DNA from 3 places in the Bacillus sp. KICET-3 genome. Region 1 is predicted to be linked to each of the others. Evidence: a T-box and tRNA genes for the amino acid it is inferred to sense, from the RefSeq annotation. Region 1 holds a T-box; the other regions hold tRNA genes.
The links. The T-box of region 1 lies ahead of ileS (isoleucine--tRNA ligase). A T-box ahead of a tRNA ligase gene usually reads a tRNA of that ligase, here a tRNA-Ile.
Positions count from the first base shown of each region.

Region 1 (5,157 bases):
GAAGGAAGCGGAATGTATTGCGGATTTTCCGGTACACTTCAGCGACTTGCTTCAAAATCGCGTCAGATACGCGGACATCTGCTTGATAGTCGACAGAGGCAACCCACAGCCGCAAAATATCGGCTCCAAACTGATTCATGATTTTTGCCGGAACAACCACATTGCCGAGCGATTTACTCATTTTGCGGCCTTCTCCGTCAAGCGCAAATCCGTGCGACAGCACGCCTTTATATGGGGCTTTTCCAGTGACAGCGACAGCCGTTGAAATGGATGAATTAAACCAGCCGCGGTATTGGTCAGAACCTTCGAGATATAAATCCGCAGGTCTGACCAGGTCATCGCGCTCTTCCAATACAGCCTGGTGGGATGAACCGGAATCAAACCAGACGTCCATGATATCCTGTTCTTTCGTGAACTTCCCGTTCGGGCTTCCCGGATGTGTAAAGCCTTCCGGAAGCAGTTCATTCGCTTCTTTTTCAAACCAGATGTTTGACCCGTGCTCCCTGAACAAATCAGAAACGTGCTGAATCGTTTCATCGGTGATGATCGGCTCGCCGTTTTCAGCATAAAATACCGGAATCGGCACGCCCCATGCGCGCTGTCTGGAGATGCACCAGTCGCCGCGGTCGCGGATCATATTATAGAGACGCGTTTCGCCCCATTCAGGCACCCATTTTGTTTCCTTGACGGCTTCGAGCAGCTCGTTTCTGAAGTCTTTGATCGACGCGAACCATTGAGCGGTCGCCCGGAAAATCGTCGGCTTTTTCGTTCTCCAGTCATGCGGATAGGAGTGGGTGATGAAATCAAGCTTCAGCAAAGCGCCGTTTTCCTCAAGCTTTTCCGTAATCGGCTTGTTGGCCTGATCGTAGAACAGCCCTTCAAAGCCTGGCGCTTCGCTCGTCATATTTCCTTTCTCATCGACAGGGCAGAGAACGTCAAGTCCGTATTTCTGACCGATGATAAAGTCGTCTTCCCCGTGGCCCGGAGCGGTATGAACACATCCTGTGCCGGCGTCTGTCGTCACGTGCTCGCCAAGCATGACAAGTGAATCTCTTCCGTATAAAGGATGAACGGCCACAATATGCTCCAAGTCTTTTCCTTTGACGGTCTGTACAACTTCAGGATTCTCAAAGCCGACCGCTTTTGCTACGCTTTCCACCAATGCGCTTGCGATCACATAGCGGGAACCGCCTTCAGCCACGACGCTGTATTCTAAGTCGGGATGCACGGCGATTCCGAGGTTGGCCGGGATCGTCCAAGGCGTCGTCGTCCAGATAACGATTTTTTCGCCGTTTGTCAAAACGCCTTTTCCGTCCTTCACGTCAAAAGCGACATAAATGGATGGTGAGCGTTTATCCTGATACTCGATTTCCGCTTCAGCCAATGCCGATTCACTTGAAGGAGACCAGTAAACAGGCTTTAAGCCTTTGTAGATATAGCCTTTTTTCGCCATTTCGCCAAACACTTTAATTTGCTGTGCTTCAAATTCAGGCTTTAACGTGACATACGGGTTTTCCCAATCTCCTCTGACACCGAGGCGCTTAAATTGCGCTTTTTGGCCTTCGATTTGCTGCCACGCATATTCTTCGCAAAGCTTGCGGAATTCGGCTACCGTCATTTCTTTGCGCTTTACTTTTTTGTTTTTCGTCAGCGCTGTTTCGATCGGCAGTCCATGGGTATCCCAGCCGGGTACATATGGCGCGTGATAGCCGCTCATCGACCTTGAACGGACGATGAAGTCCTTCAAAACTTTGTTAAGCGCATGCCCCATGTGAATGTCACCGTTTGCGTACGGAGGGCCGTCATGCAGAACAAACATCGGCCTGCCTTCTGTCCGTTGCTGAACGAGGCGGTAGATGTCCATATCTTCCCATTTCTCCTGAATGTCAGGCTCCCGCTTCGGCAGGTTTCCTCTCATTGGAAAATCCGTCTTCGGCATTAAGAGCGTGTCTTTGTAATCCATTCCCATTCCTCCAAAACATTTTTCTAAAACAAAAAAAGCCTTTCATCCCATAAGGGACGAGAAGGCTTTGATCTCGCGGTACCACCCTTTTAGACAAGCCGAATTCGGCTTATCCTCTCAAACATCGTAACGTGACGGAACGTCCTTTCCTACTGCACGGTTCAGAAAGGAAACTCGAGGGCTGATCCACATGAATTCCGGCAATCCCAGGCTCACACCGCCCCCGGGTCGCTTCGATTGCTTTTAGGAATCGATGTCTGTCCCTCTCAAACGTTTTTCATCTCAATTATGAACGTATTATATGCGAACTGATCAGAACATGTCAAGATTGAAAGGAAAATCTATTCCCTTTCGTCCATGACTGCGTCTACTTCATACTCAAGCAAATGATCCCAGTCATCATTTTTCAGCAGGTCAAGCTGGGCTTCGATCAGCATTTGGAAGCGGGTTCTGAATACTTTTGACTGCTTTTTCAGCTCTTCGATTTCCATTGCGATCTTTCTCGATTTAGAAAGAGCTTCATTGATGATCCGGTCTGCGTTCTTCTCGGCTTCGCGGACGATGAGCTTCGCTTCTTTTTCAGAGCTTCGTTTTACGTCCTCTGCCGCTTCCTGTGCGACAAGAATCGATTTATTCAATGTCTCTTCAATCGTTGAAAAGTGTCCGAGACGCTCATCGAGTTCATTTACCTTCGCTTCAAGCTCTGTTTTTTTGCGAAGCACGATCTCGTAATCCTTTCTCACCTGGGTCAGAAATTCGTTCACTTCGTCTTCATCATAGCCGCGGAACGCTTTGGTAAATGTCTTATTATGAATGTCATTTGGCGTCAATGGCATGCTGCCCACCTCCATTATTTTCTTTATGTACAATTGTCCTATTCAACATTATAAAGCAAAATTCGACCGGGTGGAGAAAAAACTGTAAAACGGCTTATTTTTGTTTTTCAAATGTCAATCTCCACTTGCCTTTTTTCGTTTTGCCGTCAATGCTTTTCAGCGTGAAGCGCCCAAAGCCGCGAACAGACAGCTTGTCCCCTTCCGCAAGTGAATATGAGGGGTCTTCGATGACCTTCCAATTCACTTTGACGAGTCCGTTTTTGACAAGCGCCTGGGCTTTTTGCCGAGACAGTCTGCTCACTGCCGAGCAAACAGAATCAAGCCTTAAAGATGAAACTGTATCATCCATTATTTCGACATCTTGCTCCGGTACTTTAAGCTTTGACAGCGGAATTTTTTCCAGAGATACTTTCACCTTGCCGATTTGCCCGAGCTGGGAAAACACGAAATCAGCAACTTCTTCCGAACAAACAAACTGCCATATCCCGCCGGCATAGATCAGATCACCGAACTTTTGCCGCTTCAGCCCGATCCCCATTAAAGATCCTAGAAGCTCGCGATGTTCAATGGAGGCGAATTTCTGCGGATACAGCACTTCATAAGCCTGAAGCTGAAAATCTTCCGCGGACGGCTCGGCATATTCCGGATAAAGGATGGCCCGTTTTCGTTCGGCTTCAGAAAAGCCGCCGAAAAACCCAAGCTTCACCTCATCCGGCTGACCAACGAGAGAATTCAGAATCACCTGCTCCCGGGGATCCAAAAAATCGGTCAGCTTCATCCGGTATTGATCAGCCACTATTTGTTTCCATTCGAGAACCTGGTCAATGAACGGCTCTTCGTCTTTTCTGAAATGCTGGTAAATATCGCTCATTGTCTTTCCTTTCTAAGTCAACGGGCTTGGCTTAGAGCCAAGCCCCCACTTGCCAGCAAACGTTGAAGGCAACGCTTCGGCACTTTCTTCAGGCTCCGTGCCATCCTTAAAGGGACCGGAAATAGAATGTTTTAAAAAGCGCCGAGCATTCTGAAGACCGCAATAAGCCCCATATCTGCGAACCGCAGGACAAAGATCGCCACAATCGGAGAAATGTCAATCATGCCAAGCGGAGGAATGATTCTTCTGAACGGTTCAAGATAAGGCTCACAAACAGATGCCAACACTCTGCCGAATGATGTTGCTCTAGCATTCGGCACCCAGGACATAAAAATGTAAATAATAAGCGCAAACGAATAAACGGTTAAAAGCATGCTTAAAATTTTATAAATATAAAATAGGATCATCTGCGATTTACCACCTCTGGTGTTCTTCTTCTATGAGCTCGGAAATCGTGCCGGAGACATCGACGTTTTCAGGCGTGCATAAAAAGATGTCGGAGCCGATCCGCTGAATATCGCCGCCGAGGGCGTAAACCGTCCCGCTTAAGAAATCGACGATCCGTTTCGCCTGGTCATGCTGGATGCGCTGCAAGTTGACGACGACTGCGCGGCGGTTTTTAATATGATCTGCAATTTCCTGGGCTTCTGCGTACACCCGAGGCTCACTTAACACTACTTTAGAAGATTTTTGAACGCTTTGCAAACTTACTACATTCTGCTTCCCCGCCGATTTTGACTGGTAGGCGGTTCTGTCTTTTGATTCCTGTTCTTCAGGGAGCTCCTCCCTGTCTGTTTCAATATATTCGTATTCGTACTCCTCATCTTCTAAGGAAAAAAAGTTTTTAAATTTGTTTTTCAAACTCATGATTGTCCACCTCCAGTTTCATTTCCGACTAAGGAAGATCCGATTCTGACGAAGGTCGCGCCTTCCTCGACAGCAATTGTGTAGTCATTCGACATCCCCATCGACAGCTCGCTGCACGGAGCGTTCCATTGATCCAGCTTCTGAACCTCGCCGCGCAGCTCTCGCAGCTGGCGAAAACAGCTCCTGATGACCGCTTCATCATCCGTAAATGGCGCCATTGTCATCAATCCGGCGATTTTGATGTTTTCATAAGCGGACAGCTTCTTTACAAAAGGAAGCACCTCATCTGTTGCCATTCCGTGTTTGGAAGGTTCAAGCGACGTATTGACCTGTACAAAACAGTCAACCGGTTTTTGCGCCCTTTTTTGAATTTCATCTGCTAAAGAAAGCCTGTCTAAAGAATGAATATATGAAACATGATCGATAATCGCTTTTACTTTTCTTGTTTGGAGCGTACCGATAAAATGCCATACCGGTCTTTCATCCTTCAGCATTTCGCACTTATGAAGCAGCCCGGCATCCCGATTTTCTCCCAAATGCCTGATTCCTGCATCAAGCGCTTCCCGCGCTCTTTCAGGCGATACATATTTGGTGACTGCGATGACGGATATTTCTTCAGG
Region 1 is NZ_CP137345.1:1,743,390-1,748,546, reverse strand. It holds gene ileS (isoleucine--tRNA ligase) at 1-1,963, opposite strand, end outside; T-box leader at 2,013-2,243, opposite strand; gene R5H20_RS08840 (DivIVA domain-containing protein) at 2,305-2,799, opposite strand; gene R5H20_RS08835 (YlmH family RNA-binding protein) at 2,894-3,670, opposite strand; gene R5H20_RS08830 (YggT family protein) at 3,802-4,077, opposite strand; gene sepF (cell division protein SepF) at 4,085-4,537, opposite strand; gene R5H20_RS08820 (YggS family pyridoxal phosphate-dependent enzyme) at 4,534-5,157, opposite strand, start outside.

Region 2 (5,157 bases), 1.7 Mb from region 1:
AAGTCGCCGAGGCAAAATACTTTTTTTATTTGCGCGAAGCGAAAAAAAGATACTTAAGGCTCGGCGGGTGGAAGTAGCTGGTCTATTTACTTCAACCTCTTCATATGCTTGTACTAGAAAATATGAGGAGTGAGAGATTCATGGGACCTGTTATCATAATCGGGGCAATTGTGGTATTGGTTGCCCTGTTGTTTTTTTCAGGAGCTTCCTTTAAACCTTTAAAATGGACTGGTGCAATTGTCATTCGATTTATCGTCGGTGCGGTGTTTTTATTCTGTGTGAACCTATTTGGCCAAAGCATGGGGATTCATGTGCCGATCAATTTTGTTACCACTGGAGTCAGCGGATTATTGGGCGTTCCTGGAGTAGCTGCTCTTATCGTCATCAAACAATTTATTATGGTATAATTTTTTGTTGACATTTGTCTTCTGAGGTGTTAAATTTATATTCGTCGCTGATGACGAATTATTTTTTTGAAAAAAGTTATTGACGACATCTTGGATAAATGTTATTATATTAAAGTCGCTTCGAAAGCGGCAATGAAGTTCTTTGAAAACTAAACAAGACAAAACGTACCTGTTAATTCATTAAATAAATCGCACATGAATATGTGCGTAGTCAGGGGCCTGCACGATGCAGGTCATGCAGATGTTGTCACAGGATGTGACGAACTTAATCTGCGCTCCATTATTTCATGGAGAGTTTGATCCTGGCTCAGGACGAACGCTGGCGGCGTGCCTAATACATGCAAGTCGAGCGAACCGACGGGAGCTTGCTCCCTTAGGTTAGCGGCGGACGGGTGAGTAACACGTGGGTAACCTGCCTGTAAGACTGGGATAACTCCGGGAAACCGGGGCTAATACCGGATGCTTGATTGAACCGCATGGTTCAATTATAAAAGGTGGCTTTTAGCTACCACTTACAGATGGACCCGCGGCGCATTAGCTAGTTGGTGAGGTAACGGCTCACCAAGGCGACGATGCGTAGCCGACCTGAGAGGGTGATCGGCCACACTGGGACTGAGACACGGCCCAGACTCCTACGGGAGGCAGCAGTAGGGAATCTTCCGCAATGGACGAAAGTCTGACGGAGCAACGCCGCGTGAGTGATGAAGGTTTTCGGATCGTAAAACTCTGTTGTTAGGGAAGAACAAGTACCGTTCGAACAGGGCGGTGCCTTGACGGTACCTAACCAGAAAGCCACGGCTAACTACGTGCCAGCAGCCGCGGTAATACGTAGGTGGCAAGCGTTGTCCGGAATTATTGGGCGTAAAGCGCGCGCAGGCGGTTTCTTAAGTCTGATGTGAAAGCCCCCGGCTCAACCGGGGAGGGTCATTGGAAACTGGGGAACTTGAGTGCAGAAGAGGAGAGTGGAATTCCACGTGTAGCGGTGAAATGCGTAGAGATGTGGAGGAACACCAGTGGCGAAGGCGACTCTCTGGTCTGTAACTGACGCTGAGGCGCGAAAGCGTGGGGAGCGAACAGGATTAGATACCCTGGTAGTCCACGCCGTAAACGATGAGTGCTAAGTGTTAGAGGGTTTCCGCCCTTTAGTGCTGCAGCAAACGCATTAAGCACTCCGCCTGGGGAGTACGGTCGCAAGACTGAAACTCAAAGGAATTGACGGGGGCCCGCACAAGCGGTGGAGCATGTGGTTTAATTCGAAGCAACGCGAAGAACCTTACCAGGTCTTGACATCCTCTGACACCCCTAGAGATAGGGCTTCCCCTTCGGGGGCAGAGTGACAGGTGGTGCATGGTTGTCGTCAGCTCGTGTCGTGAGATGTTGGGTTAAGTCCCGCAACGAGCGCAACCCTTGATCTTAGTTGCCAGCATTCAGTTGGGCACTCTAAGGTGACTGCCGGTGACAAACCGGAGGAAGGTGGGGATGACGTCAAATCATCATGCCCCTTATGACCTGGGCTACACACGTGCTACAATGGGCAGAACAAAGGGCAGCGAAGCCGCGAGGCTAAGCCAATCCCACAAATCTGCTCTCAGTTCGGATCGCAGTCTGCAACTCGACTGCGTGAAGCTGGAATCGCTAGTAATCGCGGATCAGCATGCCGCGGTGAATACGTTCCCGGGCCTTGTACACACCGCCCGTCACACCACGAGAGTTTGTAACACCCGAAGTCGGTGAGGTAACCTTTTGGAGCCAGCCGCCGAAGGTGGGACAGATGATTGGGGTGAAGTCGTAACAAGGTAGCCGTATCGGAAGGTGCGGCTGGATCACCTCCTTTCTAAGGATATTATACGGAATATAAGACCTCGCGGTCTTATAGACAGGTGCGTTTGGATCTTGTTTAGTTTTGAAGGAACTTCTTTTCCTTCAAATGAATATATAAAAAGATGGGCCTGTAGCTCAGCTGGTTAGAGCGCACGCCTGATAAGCGTGAGGTCGGTGGTTCGAGTCCACTCAGGCCCACCATCTTACATGACACGGGGCCTTAGCTCAGCTGGGAGAGCGCCTGCTTTGCACGCAGGAGGTCAGCGGTTCGATCCCGCTAGGCTCCACCAACGTGTTCTTTGAAAACTAGATAACGAAAGTAGACATTCACAAAGGCTTGCGCGATGCAAGTCATGCCGATGTTACCACAGGATGTGGTGATGTTAATCGGCGATCCTTATTATTAGTGATTCTTTTTTAACGGTTAAGTTAGAAAGGGCGCACGGTGGATGCCTTGGCACTAGGAGCCGATGAAGGACGGGACGAACACCGATATGCTTCGGGGAGCTGTAAGCAAGCTTTGATCCGGAGATTTCCGAATGGGGAAACCCACTGCTCGTAATGGAGCAGTATCCATATCTGAATTCATAGGGTATGAGAAGGCAGACCCGGGGAACTGAAACATCTAAGTACCCGGAGGAAGAGAAAGCAAATGCGATTCCCTGAGTAGCGGCGAGCGAAACGGGAACAGCCCAAACCAAGAGGCTTGCCTCTTGGGGTTGTAGGACACTCTATACGGAGTTACAAAAGAACGGGGTAGATGAAGAGGTCTGGAAAGGCCCGCCATAGGAGGTAACAGCCCTGTAGTCAAAACTTCGTTCTCTCCTGAGTGGATCCTGAGTACGGCGGAACACGTGAAATTCCGTCGGAATCCGGGAGGACCATCTCCCAAGGCTAAATACTCCCTAGTGACCGATAGTGAACCAGTACCGTGAGGGAAAGGTGAAAAGCACCCCGGAAGGGGAGTGAAAGAGATCCTGAAACCGTGTGCCTACAAGTAGTCAGAGCCCGTTAACGGGTGATGGCGTGCCTTTTGTAGAATGAACCGGCGAGTTACGATCCCGTGCAAGGTTAAGTTTGAAAAGACGGAGCCGCAGCGAAAGCGAGTCTGAATAGGGCGCATGAGTACGTGGTCGTAGACCCGAAACCAGGTGATCTACCCATGTCCAGGGTGAAGTTCAGGTAACACTGAATGGAGGCCCGAACCCACGCACGTTGAAAAGTGCGGGGATGAGGTGTGGGTAGGGGTGAAATGCCAATCGAACCTGGAGATAGCTGGTTCTCTCCGAAATAGCTTTAGGGCTAGCCTCAAGGTAAGAGTCTTGGAGGTAGAGCACTGATTGGACTAGGGGCCCCTACCGGGTTACCGAATTCAGTCAAACTCCGAATGCCAAAGACTTATCCTTGGGAGTCAGACTGCGAGTGATAAGATCCGTAGTCGAAAGGGAAACAGCCCAGACCGCCAGCTAAGGTCCCAAAGTATACGTTAAGTGGAAAAGGATGTGGAGTTGCTTAGACAACCAGGATGTTGGCTTAGAAGCAGCCACCATTTAAAGAGTGCGTAATAGCTCACTGGTCGAGTGACTCTGCGCCGAAAATGTACCGGGGCTAAACGTATCACCGAAGCTGCGGACTGTTCTTGCGAACAGTGGTAGGAGAGCGTTCTAAGGGCTGTGAAGCGAGACCGGAAGGACTCGTGGAGCGCTTAGAAGTGAGAATGCCGGTATGAGTAGCGAAAGAGGGGTGAGAATCCCCTCCACCGAATGCCTAAGGTTTCCTGAGGAAGGCTCGTCCGCTCAGGGTTAGTCGGGACCTAAGCCGAGGCCGAAAGGCGTAGGCGATGGATAACAGGTTGATATTCCTGTACCACCTCCTCACCATTTGAGCAATGGGGGGACGCAGGAGGATAGGGTAAGCGCGGTATTGGATATCCGCGTCCAAGCAGTTAGGCTGGGAAATAGGCAAATCCGTTTCCCATATAAGGCTGAGCTGTGATGGCGAGTGAAATATAGTAGCGAAGTTCCTGATTCCACACTGCCAAGAAAAGCCTCTAGCGAGGTGAGAGGTGCCCGTACCGCAAACCGACACAGGTAGGCGAGGAGAGAATCCTAAGGTGATCGAGAGAACTCTCGTTAAGGAACTCGGCAAAATGACCCCGTAACTTCGGGAGAAGGGGTGCTCTGTTAGGGTGCAAGCCCGAGAGAGCCGCAGTGAATAGGCCCAGGCGACTGTTTAGCAAAAACACAGGTCTCTGCGAAGCCGCAAGGCGAAGTATAGGGGCTGACGCCTGCCCGGTGCTGGAAGGTTAAGAGGAGCGCTTAGCGTATGCGAAGGTGCGAATTGAAGCCCCAGTAAACGGCGGCCGTAACTATAACGGTCCTAAGGTAGCGAAATTCCTTGTCGGGTAAGTTCCGACCCGCACGAAAGGCGCAACGATCTGGGCACTGTCTCAACGAGAGACTCGGTGAAATTATAGTACCTGTGAAGATGCAGGTTACCCGCGACAGGACGGAAAGACCCCGTGGAGCTTTACTGCAGCCTGATATTGAATGTTGGTACAGCTTGTACAGGATAGGTAGGAGCCTTGGAAACCGGAGCGCCAGCTTCGGTGGAGGCATCGGTGGGATACTACCCTGGCTGTATTGACCTTCTAACCCGCTGCCCTTATCGGGCAGGGAGACAGTGTCAGGTGGGCAGTTTGACTGGGGCGGTCGCCTCCTAAAAGGTAACGGAGGCGCCCAAAGGTTCCCTCAGAATGGTTGGAAATCATTCGCAGAGTGTAAAGGCACAAGGGAGCTTGACTGCGAGACCTACAAGTCGAGCAGGGACGAAAGTCGGGCTTAGTGATCCGGTGGTTCCGCATGGAAGGGCCATCGCTCAACGGATAAAAGCTACCCCGGGGATAACAGGCTTATCTCCCCCAAGAGTC
Region 2 is NZ_CP137345.1:34,388-39,544, forward strand. It holds gene R5H20_RS00175 (YaaL family protein) at 1-77, shown strand, start outside; gene R5H20_RS00180 (pro-sigmaK processing inhibitor BofA family protein) at 141-407, shown strand; rRNA gene R5H20_RS00185 (16S ribosomal RNA) at 692-2,241, shown strand; tRNA gene R5H20_RS00190 (tRNA-Ile) at 2,353-2,429, shown strand; tRNA gene R5H20_RS00195 (tRNA-Ala) at 2,443-2,518, shown strand; rRNA gene R5H20_RS00200 (23S ribosomal RNA) at 2,651-5,157, shown strand, end outside.
Region 2: it encodes a tRNA-Ile, which carries the amino acid that the T-box ahead of ileS (isoleucine--tRNA ligase) is inferred to sense. The anticodon was not compared.

Region 3 (5,157 bases), 1.7 Mb from region 1:
AGCACCCCTTCTCCCGAAGTTACGGGGTCATTTTGCCGAGTTCCTTAACGAGAGTTCTCTCGATCACCTTAGGATTCTCTCCTCGCCTACCTGTGTCGGTTTGCGGTACGGGCACCTCTCACCTCGCTAGAGGCTTTTCTTGGCAGTGTGGAATCAGGAACTTCGCTACTATATTTCACTCGCCATCACAGCTCAGCCTTATATGGGAAACGGATTTGCCTATTTCCCAGCCTAACTGCTTGGACGCGGATATCCAATACCGCGCTTACCCTATCCTCCTGCGTCCCCCCATTGCTCAAATGGTGAGGAGGTGGTACAGGAATATCAACCTGTTATCCATCGCCTACGCCTTTCGGCCTCGGCTTAGGTCCCGACTAACCCTGAGCGGACGAGCCTTCCTCAGGAAACCTTAGGCATTCGGTGGAGGGGATTCTCACCCCTCTTTCGCTACTCATACCGGCATTCTCACTTCTAAGCGCTCCACGAGTCCTTCCGGTCTCGCTTCACAGCCCTTAGAACGCTCTCCTACCACTGTTCGCAAGAACAGTCCGCAGCTTCGGTGATACGTTTAGCCCCGGTACATTTTCGGCGCAGAGTCACTCGACCAGTGAGCTATTACGCACTCTTTAAATGGTGGCTGCTTCTAAGCCAACATCCTGGTTGTCTAAGCAACTCCACATCCTTTTCCACTTAACGTATACTTTGGGACCTTAGCTGGCGGTCTGGGCTGTTTCCCTTTCGACTACGGATCTTATCACTCGCAGTCTGACTCCCAAGGATAAGTCTTTGGCATTCGGAGTTTGACTGAATTCGGTAACCCGGTAGGGGCCCCTAGTCCAATCAGTGCTCTACCTCCAAGACTCTTACCTTGAGGCTAGCCCTAAAGCTATTTCGGAGAGAACCAGCTATCTCCAGGTTCGATTGGCATTTCACCCCTACCCACACCTCATCCCCGCACTTTTCAACGTGCGTGGGTTCGGGCCTCCATTCAGTGTTACCTGAACTTCACCCTGGACATGGGTAGATCACCTGGTTTCGGGTCTACGACCACGTACTCATGCGCCCTATTCAGACTCGCTTTCGCTGCGGCTCCGTCTTTTCAAACTTAACCTTGCACGGGATCGTAACTCGCCGGTTCATTCTACAAAAGGCACGCCATCACCCGTTAACGGGCTCTGACTACTTGTAGGCACACGGTTTCAGGATCTCTTTCACTCCCCTTCCGGGGTGCTTTTCACCTTTCCCTCACGGTACTGGTTCACTATCGGTCACTAGGGAGTATTTAGCCTTGGGAGATGGTCCTCCCGGATTCCGACGGAATTTCACGTGTTCCGCCGTACTCAGGATCCACTCAGGAGAGAACGAAGTTTTGACTACAGGGCTGTTACCTCCTATGGCGGGCCTTTCCAGACCTCTTCATCTACCCCGTTCTTTTGTAACTCCGTATAGAGTGTCCTACAACCCCAAGAGGCAAGCCTCTTGGTTTGGGCTGTTCCCGTTTCGCTCGCCGCTACTCAGGGAATCGCATTTGCTTTCTCTTCCTCCGGGTACTTAGATGTTTCAGTTCCCCGGGTCTGCCTTCTCATACCCTATGAATTCAGATATGGATACTGCTCCATTACGAGCAGTGGGTTTCCCCATTCGGAAATCTCCGGATCAAAGCTTGCTTACAGCTCCCCGAAGCATATCGGTGTTCGTCCCGTCCTTCATCGGCTCCTAGTGCCAAGGCATCCACCGTGCGCCCTTTCTAACTTAACCGTTAAAAAAGAATCACTAATAATAAGGATCGCCGATTAACATCACCACATCCTGTGGTAACATCGGCATGACTTGCATCGCGCAAGCCTTTGTGAATGTCTACTTTCGTTATCTAGTTTTCAAAGAACACGTTGGTGGAGCCTAGCGGGATCGAACCGCTGACCTCCTGCGTGCAAAGCAGGCGCTCTCCCAGCTGAGCTAAGGCCCCGTGTCATGTAAGATGGTGGGCCTGAGTGGACTCGAACCACCGACCTCACGCTTATCAGGCGTGCGCTCTAACCAGCTGAGCTACAGGCCCATCTTTTTATATATTCATTTGAAGGAAAAGAAGTTCCTTCAAAACTAAACAAGATCCAAACGCACCTGTCTATAAGACCGCGAGGTCTTATATTCCGTATAATATCCTTAGAAAGGAGGTGATCCAGCCGCACCTTCCGATACGGCTACCTTGTTACGACTTCACCCCAATCATCTGTCCCACCTTCGGCGGCTGGCTCCAAAAGGTTACCTCACCGACTTCGGGTGTTACAAACTCTCGTGGTGTGACGGGCGGTGTGTACAAGGCCCGGGAACGTATTCACCGCGGCATGCTGATCCGCGATTACTAGCGATTCCAGCTTCACGCAGTCGAGTTGCAGACTGCGATCCGAACTGAGAGCAGATTTGTGGGATTGGCTTAGCCTCGCGGCTTCGCTGCCCTTTGTTCTGCCCATTGTAGCACGTGTGTAGCCCAGGTCATAAGGGGCATGATGATTTGACGTCATCCCCACCTTCCTCCGGTTTGTCACCGGCAGTCACCTTAGAGTGCCCAACTGAATGCTGGCAACTAAGATCAAGGGTTGCGCTCGTTGCGGGACTTAACCCAACATCTCACGACACGAGCTGACGACAACCATGCACCACCTGTCACTCTGCCCCCGAAGGGGAAGCCCTATCTCTAGGGGTGTCAGAGGATGTCAAGACCTGGTAAGGTTCTTCGCGTTGCTTCGAATTAAACCACATGCTCCACCGCTTGTGCGGGCCCCCGTCAATTCCTTTGAGTTTCAGTCTTGCGACCGTACTCCCCAGGCGGAGTGCTTAATGCGTTTGCTGCAGCACTAAAGGGCGGAAACCCTCTAACACTTAGCACTCATCGTTTACGGCGTGGACTACCAGGGTATCTAATCCTGTTCGCTCCCCACGCTTTCGCGCCTCAGCGTCAGTTACAGACCAGAGAGTCGCCTTCGCCACTGGTGTTCCTCCACATCTCTACGCATTTCACCGCTACACGTGGAATTCCACTCTCCTCTTCTGCACTCAAGTTCCCCAGTTTCCAATGACCCTCCCCGGTTGAGCCGGGGGCTTTCACATCAGACTTAAGAAACCGCCTGCGCGCGCTTTACGCCCAATAATTCCGGACAACGCTTGCCACCTACGTATTACCGCGGCTGCTGGCACGTAGTTAGCCGTGGCTTTCTGGTTAGGTACCGTCAAGGCACCGCCCTGTTCGAACGGTACTTGTTCTTCCCTAACAACAGAGTTTTACGATCCGAAAACCTTCATCACTCACGCGGCGTTGCTCCGTCAGACTTTCGTCCATTGCGGAAGATTCCCTACTGCTGCCTCCCGTAGGAGTCTGGGCCGTGTCTCAGTCCCAGTGTGGCCGATCACCCTCTCAGGTCGGCTACGCATCGTCGCCTTGGTGAGCCGTTACCTCACCAACTAGCTAATGCGCCGCGGGTCCATCTGTAAGTGGTAGCTAAAAGCCACCTTTTATAATTGAACCATGCGGTTCAATCAAGCATCCGGTATTAGCCCCGGTTTCCCGGAGTTATCCCAGTCTTACAGGCAGGTTACCCACGTGTTACTCACCCGTCCGCCGCTAACCTAAGGGAGCAAGCTCCCGTCGGTTCGCTCGACTTGCATGTATTAGGCACGCCGCCAGCGTTCGTCCTGAGCCAGGATCAAACTCTCCATGAAATAATGGAGCGCAGATTAAGTTCGTCACATCCTGTGACAACATCTGCATGACCTGCATCGTGCAGGCCCCTGACTACGCACATTCACATGTGCGATTTATTTAATGAATTAACAGGTACGTTTTGTCTTGTTTAGTTTTCAAAGAACTTCATTGCCGCTCTCAAAGCGACCACTTAAATATAACATTTTATAGACAAGCGGTCAATACTTTTTTTCAAAAAATTTATTGTTTGCTTTTCATAAGCGGCCAAGAAAGATTATAACACATTATTCAGTGATAGAAAAGGTATTCTTCAAGACATTTCGAGGCAATCTATAAAAAAAGCGCAGCCCTGAGGCTGCACTTTCATTTAAGCTTCATTTTCTTCATGATCATCTGTTTCCGTCTCGTTTTCCTCATCTTTTTCAACCAAAGCGACAGTAGCAACATGCTCCTGGTCTCCTAAGCGAATGAGGCGGACACCCTGCGTAACCCGTCCTGTTACGGAAATATCATTAATGTCCATCCGAATGATGACACCGCTGGCGGTGATAATCATTAAATCTTCCTCTCCTCTTGTCGCTTTAACCGTAACAAGAGGTCCGTTGTTTTCCGTAATTTTGCAGGTTTTCAGCCCTTTTCCTCCACGGCTCTGTGTTCTGTATTCTGAAGCAGGCGTCCGTTTTCCGTATCCTTTTTCGGTTACGATTAAAACATCGGAATCCTCTTCCAAAATCTCCATTCCAACCACGATATCATCATCTGTGAGGGTGATTCCTTTCACACCTGCCGCAGTTCTTCCCATTTGACGAACATCGCTTTCAGGGAAACGGATCAGCAGTCCGTTTCTCGTTCCGATGATAATCTGTTTATTTCCGTCAGTCAGGCGGACAGACATCAATTCATCTTCATCGCGAAGGCTTAAGGCAATTAAACCGTTGTTGCGAATATTGGCGAATTGGGAAAGCGGCGTCCGTTTAGAAATACCGTGTTTTGTCGTAAAGAACAGGTATGATTCATCGTCAAACTCGGTAACCGGAATGATCGCATTGATCCATTCCCCTTTTTCGACTTCCAGAAGGTTGATGATCGGAATTCCCTTCGCTGTACGTCCGAATTCAGGAATTTCATATCCTTTCGCCCTGTAGACCTTCCCTTTGTTTGAGAAAAAGAGAATTGTGTCATGGGTTGATGTGGAGATCAAATGTTCTACAAAATCATCTTCATTTGTTCCCATTCCCTGAATTCCTTTTCCGCCCCGTTTTTGGCTGCGGTAAGTGGAAGAAGGAAGGCGTTTGATATAGCCGTTATGGGTTAAAGTGACAACGATATTTTCTCTCGTAATGAGGTCCTCGTCTTCAATCGTCTCAAGGCCTGATGTGACGATCTCGGTCCGGCGCTCATCATTGAATCGTTCTTTAATCTCTGTCAGTTCTTCTCTGATGATTTCAAGAACTTTT
Region 3 is NZ_CP137345.1:8,675-13,831, reverse strand. It holds rRNA gene R5H20_RS00065 (23S ribosomal RNA) at 1-1,758, opposite strand, end outside; tRNA gene R5H20_RS00060 (tRNA-Ala) at 1,891-1,966, opposite strand; tRNA gene R5H20_RS00055 (tRNA-Ile) at 1,980-2,056, opposite strand; rRNA gene R5H20_RS00050 (16S ribosomal RNA) at 2,168-3,717, opposite strand; gene gyrA (DNA gyrase subunit A) at 4,068-5,157, opposite strand, start outside.
Region 3: it encodes a tRNA-Ile, which carries the amino acid that the T-box ahead of ileS (isoleucine--tRNA ligase) is inferred to sense. The anticodon was not compared.